One region of the Marinobacter bohaiensis genome, then DNA from elsewhere that is predicted to be linked to it. Evidence: riboswitches for the same ligand, from Rfam matches in the RefSeq annotation. Region 1 holds a riboswitch; the other holds the start of a gene.
What was found. Region 1 has a riboswitch for cobalamin ahead of DKK67_RS13555 (ABC transporter substrate-binding protein). Riboswitches for the same ligand answer to the same signal wherever they lie in the genome.
Positions count from the first base shown of each region.

Region 2: linked by a shared signal. The riboswitch ahead of DKK67_RS20385 (ribonucleoside-diphosphate reductase subunit alpha) and the one ahead of DKK67_RS13555 (ABC transporter substrate-binding protein) in region 1 are both predicted to bind cobalamin.

Region 1 is NZ_QGEH01000002.1:173,902-179,705, reverse strand. Features, by position in the region: gene DKK67_RS13560 (FecCD family ABC transporter permease) at 1-83, opposite strand, end outside; gene DKK67_RS13555 (ABC transporter substrate-binding protein) at 80-1,150, opposite strand; cobalamin riboswitch at 1,303-1,516, opposite strand; gene DKK67_RS13550 (heme NO-binding domain-containing protein) at 1,702-2,265, shown strand; gene DKK67_RS13545 (putative bifunctional diguanylate cyclase/phosphodiesterase) at 2,258-4,174, shown strand; gene DKK67_RS13540 (SelT/SelW/SelH family protein) at 4,210-4,497, shown strand; gene DKK67_RS13535 (methyltransferase) at 4,494-5,738, shown strand; gene DKK67_RS13530 (DUF4124 domain-containing protein) at 5,723-5,804, opposite strand, start outside.
Region 2 is NZ_QGEH01000007.1:36,930-42,733, reverse strand. Features, by position in the region: gene DKK67_RS20395 (universal stress protein) at 4-855, shown strand; gene DKK67_RS20390 (DUF3047 domain-containing protein) at 903-1,616, opposite strand; cobalamin riboswitch at 1,744-1,924, shown strand; gene DKK67_RS20385 (ribonucleoside-diphosphate reductase subunit alpha) at 2,059-4,821, shown strand; gene DKK67_RS20380 (ribonucleotide-diphosphate reductase subunit beta) at 5,014-5,804, shown strand, end outside.

The DNA.
Region 1 (5,804 bases):
GTCAGCAGTACCGTCGGCGCCAGCCAGAACCAGTGCAGGCGCGGTGCCGTCAGTGGCCAGATCGTCGCGAGGGCGCGGATCATCGGTCGAAGGTCATCTCCGCCAGGGATTCAGACAGCGCTTCCAGGCCAAAGATGGTGCGCAGGGTGGCGCTCATGGCGTGGGCATCCATCTGCACGATGCGGCCTTCCTTGACGGCGGTCATCTGGCTGGCGACGGGATCGGTGCGCAGGAACTCCAGTTTCTTTTCCACGTCGTCGGCGGGGAAGCGGCGACGGTCCATGCGGGCGACGACGATGATGTCCGGGTCGGCCTTGGCGATGGACTCCCAGCCCACGGTGGGCCATTCCTCATCGGACTCGATCACGTTGCGGATGCCCAGTTTGTCCATCATGTAGCCCGGTGCGCCCAGGCGGCCGGCGACGTAGGGATCGATTTCCAGGTCGGCGGAGGAGAACCAGAACACGGCGGACAGGTCGTCCGGCAGATCCAGGTCGCGGGCGCGCGCGACAGCCTTGCTCTCGCGGGCTTTGAGGTCGGCCACCAGCTCGTCGCCGGCGTTTTCCACGTCGTAGATGGTCGCCAGTTCGTGGATCCCCTTGTAGACGGAATCCGTTGAAAACGCGGCGACGCGGGTGCCGTCACCGCCGGTGGAGTTGTCCTTGGTGTCGCAGTCCGCCGGCAGGATGTAGGTGTTGATGCCCAGGTCGTGGAACTGGTCGCGAGTGGCGACGATGCCGGTGGGGCCAACGTGCCACTCGTACTGGACCGCCACCAGGTCCGGCTTGTGATTGACCACGGCTTCGAAGCTGGGGTCGTTGTCGGCGATGCGCTCTATCTGGTCGTTGAGGGCCCTGTATTCCGGCAGCACCGGGTTGAACCACACCGACGTGGCGGACACTTTGTTGCCCAGCCCCAGCGAGTAGAGCATCTCGGTGGCGGACTGGCCGATGGTGACGGTGCTCTGCGGGGCGGCGTCGAATTCGATGTCACGGCCGCAGTTGGTCAGGGTCAATGGGTAGTCGGTGGCCGCTGCAAGCGGCGTGTAGAGGGCCGCTATCGCCAGAAGTAAGCCGCGCAGCGGTCGAGTCGCGTCTGCGGCCCGTTGAAAACGGCTGTTTTGATGGCCTGCTGATTGAGGGGAAGTCATGTCAGTCCCGATCTCCGTTGTCGCTATATGGTTATGTTATAACATAACAGTTAGCTGAGGTTGCAATCGGGGGGATGGAAACGCGTCGGGTCGGCTGGCAGATCGCTGAGATGGGAATCGTCCTTCCTGAACCCCGGGGCACCCCGCCCGGATGGGTGAACGTCGTGTCGGCAGGTCTCCTGACTGACGGGTCGTGGCTGCGCCCGGCCTTCCCGGGGATTCCCAGTGGCGCGGATGGGCGTGGCTCGCCGCCTACAGTTGCGGGGGCAGTTTCGTTTCGCGGCGGGGCCGCGGCGAATTCCCTGGTCGGGAGCGTCTTGCGATGCTCCGTGCTTCCCGAAGGAAACCGACGGATGGAGCATAAACAGCTTGGCGGGCCGGAGCAAGTCGGGACGCTCTTGAATACGCGCTTCGGCCCGTCATGGCGGCTAAAGGTGAGTGTAAAACCTTATAAAGTGGCCCTGCATCGGTCCGGAGGTTCGCCTAGACTGGGGGCCTGGCCGGAACCACCCGACGTTGCCCGGCCCCGGCACGGTAGAGTATCGATAGGCATGATTGGATTGATCCAGAAAGTCTTACTGGAACTGGTGGAAAGCGAAGGCGGACCGGAGGCCCTGGCAGAGGTCCGGGCCAAGGCGGAACTGGCCCCGGGCCAGGATTTCCGGATCGACACCGACTACGACGACGGGCAGTGCCTGCGTCTGATCCGGGCGGCCCAAAGCCATTTCCAGCTGGACGAAGAGGCCCTCTGGGCGCTCTACGCCGACTATTTCATCAACATTTCCCGGCGCATGTTCCCCATGTTCTATCAGGTGTCCGGTTCGGCGCGGGATTTCCTCAAGCGCCAGCCGGCCGTGCACGCCACCCTCGCCGCCGGCCTGCGCGACGAAGACGAGCGCGACCGGGTGCGGGACAAGTTTTCGGTGCGGGAGCAGGGCGATCGCCTGCTGGTCACCTACGGTTCCCCGAATCGCCTGTGCGGGCTCTATGAAGCGCTGTTCCGGCGCTTGTTGCAGGAGTATGGCGAAACCGGCCAGTTCGTGGTGGAACGCTGCCGCAAGCGCGGCGACGCCGCGTGCCGTTTCTGCCTGCAGGTGGAGGCCGCCGGTGACTGACGCCGAAAAACGCCTGCGCGACGAGATCAACGCCATTGCCGACCAGTTGTGCCAGGCGGTGGACGGCCGCTTCGACTTTCACGTCCACTCGGCTTCCGACGACCTGGATATCCAGAAACTGTCGGTACTGTCCAACTTCGTGCTGGAGTCGGTGCGCCGCAACCTCGCCGAGCTGGAACGCGTGAAGTCGGATCTGGAGCAGCGCGTGGCGGAGCGCACGCGGCGCCTGAACCTGGTGATCGAAGGGGCCAACGACGGCGTCTGGGAGTGGAATCTTGAGGAAGAGCGGTTGCAGGTGTCGCAACGCTGGCTGGCGATGTGCGGTCGCACCGATCTGGGCACCTCGTTCGCGCCCTCCCACTGGCTCGACATGATTCATCCGGCGGACGTGTCCGGGGTGCGCCAGCAACTGCACGACCACATCAACGGCCTGATACCCCGATTTCGGGCCGAGTACCGCCTGGCCAACGGTCGCGGCGGTTACCGCTGGGTTGTCGCGCGGGGGATCTGCGACCACGATCCGGCCACCGGTACGGCGCGCATGATCTCCGGCACCCAGGCGGACATCACCCGGCAGAAGTTCATCAACCCCGGCACCGGCCTGGCCAACGTCCATTACCTGGAAACCACACTGGCCGACCGTCTGCGGCAGGCCGACGGCGCGGACATCGATATCCTGGCCATCGCCCTGCCCAACCATGCGCTGGTGCGGGAGACGCTGAGTCGCAGGGAGAACGAACTGTTGACGGCCGAGCTGCGCCGGCGCCTGGAGCAATGCGTCCGCGACGGCGAGCTGATCGCCACGCTGTCCGACAGCTCCACGGCGATCCTGCTGCGCGGACCGCGCCGGGAGTCCCTGGAAGAGCGTGCCCGCCAGATACTGGCGCGTTTCGACCGCATCTTCTCCATCGGCGAGCGCAGCGTCTGGCTGTCGGCGGTGGTCGGCACCATGGCGGTGCGCGAGACCCATCTGGACTCCGCCGCGGCCGTGCTGCAGGCCTTGCGCACCCTGATGCGCAAGGCCCGGCAGCAGGGCACCGGGCACTGCCTGCGCTACCAGGACGACATGAGTCGCGAGAACCTGGAGCGCCTGGAAACCGAGCAACTGCTGCGCAACGCTCTGCGGCTGGGCTGGGTCGAGCCGTTTCTGCAGCCGCTGGTCAACCTGTACGACGGACGGATCACCGGCTTCGAGGCCCTGGCCCGGATACGCCACCCGGAACGCGGTCTGATCGGGCCAGGGCAGTTCATTGGCGTGGCGGAAGAAACCGGCCTGATCCGCGAGCTGAGCGAGCAGCTGCAGGACAAACTCATCCCGCTGTTCACCGACCCGCGTCTGCTCCAGGCCTACGGCGAACACTTCAACCTCGGAATCAATCTGTCCGCCGTGCAGCTGCACGACCCGCACCTGGCCGACAACCTGCTCCGACGCCTGGCCGACGCCGGCGTCAGTCCCAGCCGGCTCAAGGTGGAAATCACCGAAACCGCCGTCATGGCCGACTCGCGGCTGGCGGTGCGGTTGATGGATCAATTGCGAGAGGGCGGTATCGCGGTGGCGCTGGACGATTTCGGTGCCGGCTATTCCTCGCTGGGCTACCTGCGCCAGCTGCCGCTGGACTACCTCAAGATCGACCGCTCCCTAGTGTCCGGCCTGGACCGCGACGCCGAGAAACGCGCCATCCTGGAGATGGTCATCGCCCTGTGCGAGCGGCTGCACCTGAAGGTGGTGGTGGAAGGCATCGAGACCGAGCGCATGCTCAGCTGCGTGATGGGGCTGGGTGCGACCATGGGCCAGGGATTCCTGTTCAGCCGGCCACTGCCGGTGGACGAGCTGATTCGCCAGGTGCCCGCCATGGGGCTGCTGCAGGTGGCGGAGGGTGGCCAGACCGCCTACGGCGCGGGACAATAGCGCTGTCGCTTCGTTTCTGATTGTTGGAGACCGCCATGTCGAGTCGTATCGAGATTCACTACTGCACGCAATGCCGCTGGCTGTTGCGTTCCGCCTGGATGGCCCAGGAGTTGCTGACCACCTTCGAGGACGAGATCGCCGAGCTGACCCTGAAACCCGGGACCGGCGGTGTGTTCGAAGTGCGCGCCGATGACCGGCTGATCTGGTCGCGTAAGGAAGCGGGGCGCTTTCCCGAGATCACCGAACTCAAGCAGGTCGTGCGCGATGCCATCGCCCCGGATCGCTCGCTGGGGCATGCCGACCGCAAGAAAGAGCCGTCGTGACCCCAGCCCCGGCTCCGGAGATCCCGCCGGCGAAAACGGATTGGCGCGAGCGTTGGCTGGCGATGGATCGCTGGCTTGCCGCCCAGCATGCGTTCTGGCTGCCGGTACCGTTCGCTACGCCGGAGCCGGGTTGGACGCGCGAGCAGCCGGCCTTGGCGCGGTGGCTTGAGGCACTGGACGAGGCGTCGGTGGCCGTTTACGAGACGGACGGTGCCGCGCTGACGGAGGCCCTGGCACCGCTGCTGCCGGCCCTGGCCGAGCGCCGGGCACTGCTGGACCTGCCCTTCCTGGGCGGTACGCCGGACCCGTTGCCGGAGACCCAGGCCGTCGACATGCCTGGTCGCAAACGCCTGCAATCCGGTGCCCTGGCCGGTGCCCTGAAACCGCTGGCGCATCCCGTGCTTGACTGGTGCTGTGGCAAAGGCCACCTGGCACGGACCCTGGCGCCGCACGTGGATGGGCCGGTCAGCGGGTTCGAATGGGACGCGGCGCTGGTGCGCGACGGCAACGACCTGGCGCGCCGCTACCATGATCATGTCACCCTGCAACATCAGGACGTCCTCGCCGACGATCTGCCCTGGCCCGATGCCCACCATGGTGTGGCCCTGCACGCCTGCGGCGACCTGCACCGGCGGTTGATCCGCGGCGCCGCCACCCAGTGCTGGCCCCGGCTCAGCGTGTCCCCCTGCTGTTTCCACCTCACTGGCGAGGCGCGCTACACCCCGCTGTCCCGGCTGGCGGCGGATCACAGCCGGATGCCGGAGCTGTCCCGCGCCATGCTGCGCCTGGCGGTGCGCGAGACGGTCACCGCGCCGGCCCGGGTGCGGCGCCAGACCGTGCAGCAACAGGTCTGGCGGCTGGGGTTCGATGCGCTCCAGCGTCACCTGCGCGGGGTCGAGGAGTACCTGCCGGTGCCCTCGCATCCGACCCGGCTGAACCACGAGGGGTTTGCGGCCTTCTGTCGCTGGGCCGCCGACCGGCGCGGTGTGCCCCTCCCGCACGATGTCGACTGGGATCGCTGGCTGGCGGAAGGCGGGCGACGACAGCGTCAGGTCAGACGCCATGAACTGCTGCGTCACCTGTTCCGGCGACCGCTGGAGGTGTGGATGGTGCTGGACTACGCGGTGTTCCTGGAAGAACGGGGCTACCGGGTGCGGCTGGGGACCTTCTGCGAGCGGGCGCTGACGCCCCGTAACCTGTTACTGGATGCCGAGCGGGTGCCGGCTCAGGGTTTGCGGTAGACCACTTTGTCCACACAGCCGTCCTTGAAGTAAACGTACGTCAGCTCGTACAGGCGGCCGTAGTAG
Region 2 (5,804 bases), on a different contig from region 1:
GACATGTCCGACGTCGTCGCCTGTATCGATGGTTCCCGTGCCACCACCGCGGTGTGCGATTACGCCGCCTGGGCCAGCCAGCGTCTGGATGCGCCCGTCACCCTGTTCCACGTGCTGGATCAGGAGCGCTACCCGACCGAGCCGGACCTGGCGGGCAGCATCGGGCTGGGCAGTCGCGAGCACCTGCTCGAGGAACTGGCGGACCTGGACCAGCGCCGCAGCAAGCTGGCCCTGGAGCAGGGGCGCCACATGCTGGATGCGGCGGAGTCGCGGATCCGCGAGGACGGCGTCAGCGAGATCCGCCAGCGCCAGCGCCACGGCGACCTGGCGGAAAGCCTGCTGGACATCGAAGACGAAACCCGCCTGCTGGTGATGGGCCTGCACGGCGAGAGCAGCAACGATCGCGATGTTCACATCGGCAGCCAGCTGGAAACCGTGATCCGCACCCTGCATCGGCCCATGCTGTTGGTGCCGGACGAGTATCGCGAGCCGCGCAGCGCCATGCTCGCCTTCGACGCCAGCGAGACCATGCAGAAAGGCGTGGATCTCCTGGCCAACAGCCCGATCTTCCGCAAGGTTCCGCTGCATCTGGTGATGGTCGGCGACGAGACCGATGAACGCCGTGCAGCCCTGGATGACGCCGCGCAGAAGCTGGAAGCGGCCGGTTGCTCGGTGGAGGTGGCGGTGCGGGCTGGAGACGTGGAAAAAACCCTGCACGCCTACCAGGAAGAGCAGGGCATCGACCTGATGGTGATGGGCGCCTACGGCCATTCCCGCATCCGCCAGTTCCTGGTGGGCAGCACCACCACCAGCATGCTCAAGACCAGCGAAACGCCGCTGATCATCCTCCGATAGTAAGTGGTCGCTTACTCTGTTGGGTTCTCATGCCGGCGCCTATCCTGTCAGCGTGAGAGCCGGATGTCCCCGTAGTAGGCTGTGGCGGCCGAGCCGGTATTGTCGCCGTCCGTCATCACGGCAATGCCGGTTATGCGCGGCGGATCCTCGCCGAAGGCGGCGCGGTAGTCCGCCACCAGATCCCGGCTCTCCTCCATCCACTGTCCCGCATGGTCCGATCCGCTCTGCACCGCGATCATCCGCGTTTCCTCACTGAACGGGTTGGGCACGGATTCGCCCCGGGGCAGGCGGTTGGCCCAGATGTAGTTGAGCGCGCTGCCGGGCAGGGCGTCGCCGTGAACCAACTCCACCGCTTTGCGTTTGGCCCGCTCGAAAAAACCCGCCTTGTCCGGTTCGAAGGCAAACGCCACGTAGATCCGGGCCGGATAGTCGTCACCGTCCTTGCGGCGTGCGTCCCCCTTTGCGTAAACGCCGTCCACTTTCCAGCGCCAGTGCAGCACCAGCTTTTCACCGGGCTCGATGTCGACCCGGTGAATCAGTCCCGAGGCGCCGCCGTCGGTGTCCGCGCGCAGCACTTGGGTACCCTGGTCGTCGACCAGTCGGTAGCGGGTGTGGGTATCGATATCGGGGAAGGTCAGCGGGGTCCAGCCGTCGTCCAGGGTCTGCAGGGTGGAGAAGGGCGTCAGCGACTCGGCGGTGGCCGGAACGCTCTGCAGCGCCAGCGCCGCCGCCAGTAGGGATGTGGCCATTCGTATCAACATTGGCTTGTTCCTGTCAGGCTTCATCTATATAGTGCTCTTATCCTTGGTTAGACACCAGATCTAGTGGTTTATCGTTAACCAGCGCACTGCCAACCGGGAGTCGTAAGGCGCTCCCGGCTGCACAGCGCCGTTATCCACAACCTCTGGTGTCCGGGAATCCGGTGAGAATCCGGAACTGACGCGCAGCGGTATTGGGGCACGAGCGTGACACGATGACACTGGCATCTGCTGGGAAGTCGTTACGCGAGGCGAACCGGAACGGTTCAGACCCCTGAGTCCGAAGACCTGCCAGGGAGGTGTGGCCCCACCAATGGGACCACGCGACTGCACCTTCGCGACTCAGGGTGAGCAGCAAACGGCAATGCGACTCCACCCTCCGTGGAGGTCTGCCGTCCTGCGTACGCGAAGGTAAGTTTTTTGACCACGCGTACCCAGGAGAATCATGATGCCCAGCGCTGCTGCCGCTCCAACCGATGCCCAGGAACAGACCCTGGCCCTCCGAGTCATCAAGCGAAACGGCCAGTTGGTCGATTTCGATGCCAGCAAGATCAGTGTCGCCATCACCAAGGCGTTCCTCGCCGTGGAAGGCGAGAAAGCCGCCGGTTCCGCCCGTATCCACGACAGCGTTCGCCGCGTCAGCCGTCAGGTCATCCAGGCTTTGAGCCGGCGCCTGCAGGCTGGCGGCACCGTGCACATCGAAGACATTCAGGATCAGGTGGAACTGGCCCTGATGCGCGCCGAGGAACAGAAGGTGGCCCGGGCCTACGTGCTGTACCGCGAAGCCCACGCCCAGGAACGTGCCACCCAGGCGCCGGTGGAAGCCCATCCCACCCTGACGGTCTCCCTGGCCAACGGCCAGACCGTGCCGCTGGACGTGGGCCTGATGAAACATCAGGTGGAGCAGGCCTGCGCCGGACTGGACGCGGTGGACGCCGAAAGCGTGGTGGAAGACGCCGTGCGCAACCTCTACGACGGCATTCCCGAGAAAGACGTGCTCAACGCCCTGGTCATGACCGCCCGCGGGCGCATCGAGCAGGAGCCGGACTACAGTGCCGTCACCGCCCGCCTGCTGCTGGAACAGCTGCGTCTGGAGGCCGGTCAGGCCCTGTCCCTGCCGCTCGATCAGACCCTGGCCGAGGTTTATCCACAGGCGCTGTCCAGTTTCATCGGTTTCGGGATCGAGCGTGAGCTGCTGGACCCGGCCCTGGGCGAGTTCGACCTGGAGCGCCTGGGCGCTGAAATCAAACCCGAGCGCGACCGGCAGTTCGGCTTCCTCGGCCTGCAGACCCTGTACGACCGCTACTTCGTCCATTTCGAGGACAAGCGCCTGGAGCTGCCGCAGGTCTTCTTCATGCGTGTCGCCATGGGCCTGGCTTTGCGCGAGGACGACCGCAACGCCCGCGCCATCGAGTTCTACGATCTGCTGTCGTCGTTCGACTACATGGCTTCCACGCCGACGCTGTTCAACAGTGGCACCCGGCACTCGCAGCTGTCCTCCTGCTACCTGACCACCGTGTCCGACGACCTGGAAGGCATCTACGGCGCCATCAAGGACAACGCGCTGCTGTCCAAGTGGGCCGGCGGCCTGGGCAACGACTGGACGCCGGTGCGTTCGCTGGGCTCCCATATCAAGGGCACCAACGGCCGCAGCCAGGGCGTCGTGCCGTTCCTGAAAGTGGTCAACGACACCGCCGTGGCGGTCAACCAGGGCGGCAAGCGCAAGGGCGCGGTCTGCGCTTACCTGGAAAGCTGGCACCTGGACATCGAGGAGTTCCTGGAACTGCGCAAGAACACCGGCGACGAGCGTCGCCGCACCCACGACATGAACACCGCCAACTGGGTACCGGACTTGCTGATCGAGCGCATGCGCGCCGACGCCGACTGGACCCTGTTCTCCCCCAGCGATGTGGGCGACCTGCACGACCTCTACGGCAACGCATTCCGCGCACGCTACGAGGCATACGAGGCCATGGCCGAGCGCGGCGAGATCAAGCTATCCAAGAAGATTTCCGCCAAGCAGCTCTGGCGCAAGATGCTGACTGTGCTGTTCGAGACCGGTCACCCCTGGATCACCTTCAAGGATCCCTGCAACCTGCGTTCGCCGCAGCAGCACAGGGGCGTGGTCCACTCCTCCAACCTGTGCACCGAGATCACCCTGAACACCAGCGCCGACGAGATCGCCGTGTGCAACCTGGGCTCGGTCAACCTGGCGGCCCACATCGACAACGGCGAGCTGGACGTTCAGCGCCTGGAGAAAACCGTCAACACGGCGGTTCGGATGCTCGACAACGTCATCGACATCAACTTCTACGCCGTGCCCCAGGCGCGCAACTCCAACCTGCGCCACCGTCCGGTGGGCATGGGCATCATGGGCTTCCAGGACGCGCTCTACCGTCTGGGTCACGCCTACGCCAGCCCGGAAGCGGTGGAATTCGCCGACCTGGCGATGGAACAGATCAGCTACTTCGCCCTGCGGACCTCCGCCCTGCTGGCGAAGGAGCGTGGCGCCTATGAAAGCTACGAGGGCTCGCTCTGGTCGCAGGGCATCCTGCCCATTGACTCGCTGAACAACCTCAAGGAAGCGCGTCGCGAGGGCGACCTGAGCGTCAACACCGAGACGCGCCTGGACTGGGAGCCGGTGCGCAAACTGATCGCCGAGTATGGCATTCGCAACTCCAACGTCATGGCCATTGCCCCGACTGCGACCATCTCCAACATCGTCGGCGTTAGCCAGTCCATCGAACCGGCGTACCAGAACCTTTTCGTCAAATCGAACCTGTCCGGCGAATTCACGGTGATCAATCCGTCGCTGGTGGCGGACCTGAAAGCCGAAGGCCTGTGGGACAACGTGATGGTCAACGACCTGAAGTATTACGACGGATCGGTACAACAGATCGACCGCATTCCGCAGGCCATCAAGGCCCGCTACGCCACCGCTTTCGAGATGGACGCCCGCTGGCTGGTGGAAGCCGCCGCGCGCCGCCAGAAATGGCTGGACCAGGCCCAGAGCCTGAACCTGTACATGGCCGAGCCGTCCGGTCGCAAGCTGGACGAACTCTATCAACTGGCGTGGGAACGCGGTCTGAAGACCACCTACTACCTGCGCTCGCTGGGCGCGACCGGCGCAGAGAAGAGTACGCCGGTGGCCGCCCCGGCGCCGAAGGTGTGCTCCATCGACGAGCCGGATTGCGAGGCGTGTCAGTAGCGGGCTGCTAGAAGGGGGACGGATTTAAATCCGTCCCCTAAACCATGGGCACCTTGCGGCGCCTCAGAAGCTGAAGCGTCTGCTACATACTCGAGTCCGATGAAAAATGTAGCCGATGCTTCAGCTTCGGAGCAGCCCACAGGGCTGCCCATGTCCCGCACCGAACTCACGGATTTCCAAAGAGGAACAACCATGCTGGACTGGGACGACGAACCCAAGACGCAAAAACAATCCCGAGCTCCGGGCGAAGGCCCGGCGCCGGTCAACGTCGACGACAAGCGCGTGATCAATGGCGAGACCGACATCAACCAGCTCGCCCCGTTCAAGTATCCCTGGGCCTGGGAATACTTCATGAACGCCAACAAGAACCACTGGACGCCCCTGGACGTGAACATGTCCCAGGACATCCACGACTACCACCATCGCCTCAACGACGCCGAAAAGCACGTCTACGAGAACGTGCTGGCCTACCTGACCACGGCCGACATCCTCGCCATGCGCAACATCGGCCTGGCGGTGATGGAAAAGATGAGCGCGCCGGAACTGCAGATCTACCAGGCCCGCCAGGTCTACGAGGAATCCATGCACACCTGGGCCTACCAGCACTGCATCGAGACCCTGAACCTGGACCAGAGCGAGATCTACAACCGCTACCGTGTGGTGCCGGAAATCAACCGCAAGATCCAGCTGGCCAACCGCCGCCTGGACGCCGCCATGCGCCCGGACATGAACCTGCGCAACCCGGACGACCTGCACGAGTTCGTCATGTCCTACCTGTTCTTTGCGGCGGTTTTCGAGGGGGCCTGGTTCTACAACGGCTTCAGCCCGATCTTTGCCCTCCAGCGCCGTGGTCTGATGCGCGGTACCGGCGAGCAGCTGCAGTACATCCTGCGGGACGAGGCGATGCACTTCTCGTTCGGGCTCAAGGTGGTCAACCAGATCTTCGAGGAAGAGAACATCACCCTCGACCCGAAGGCCCTGCG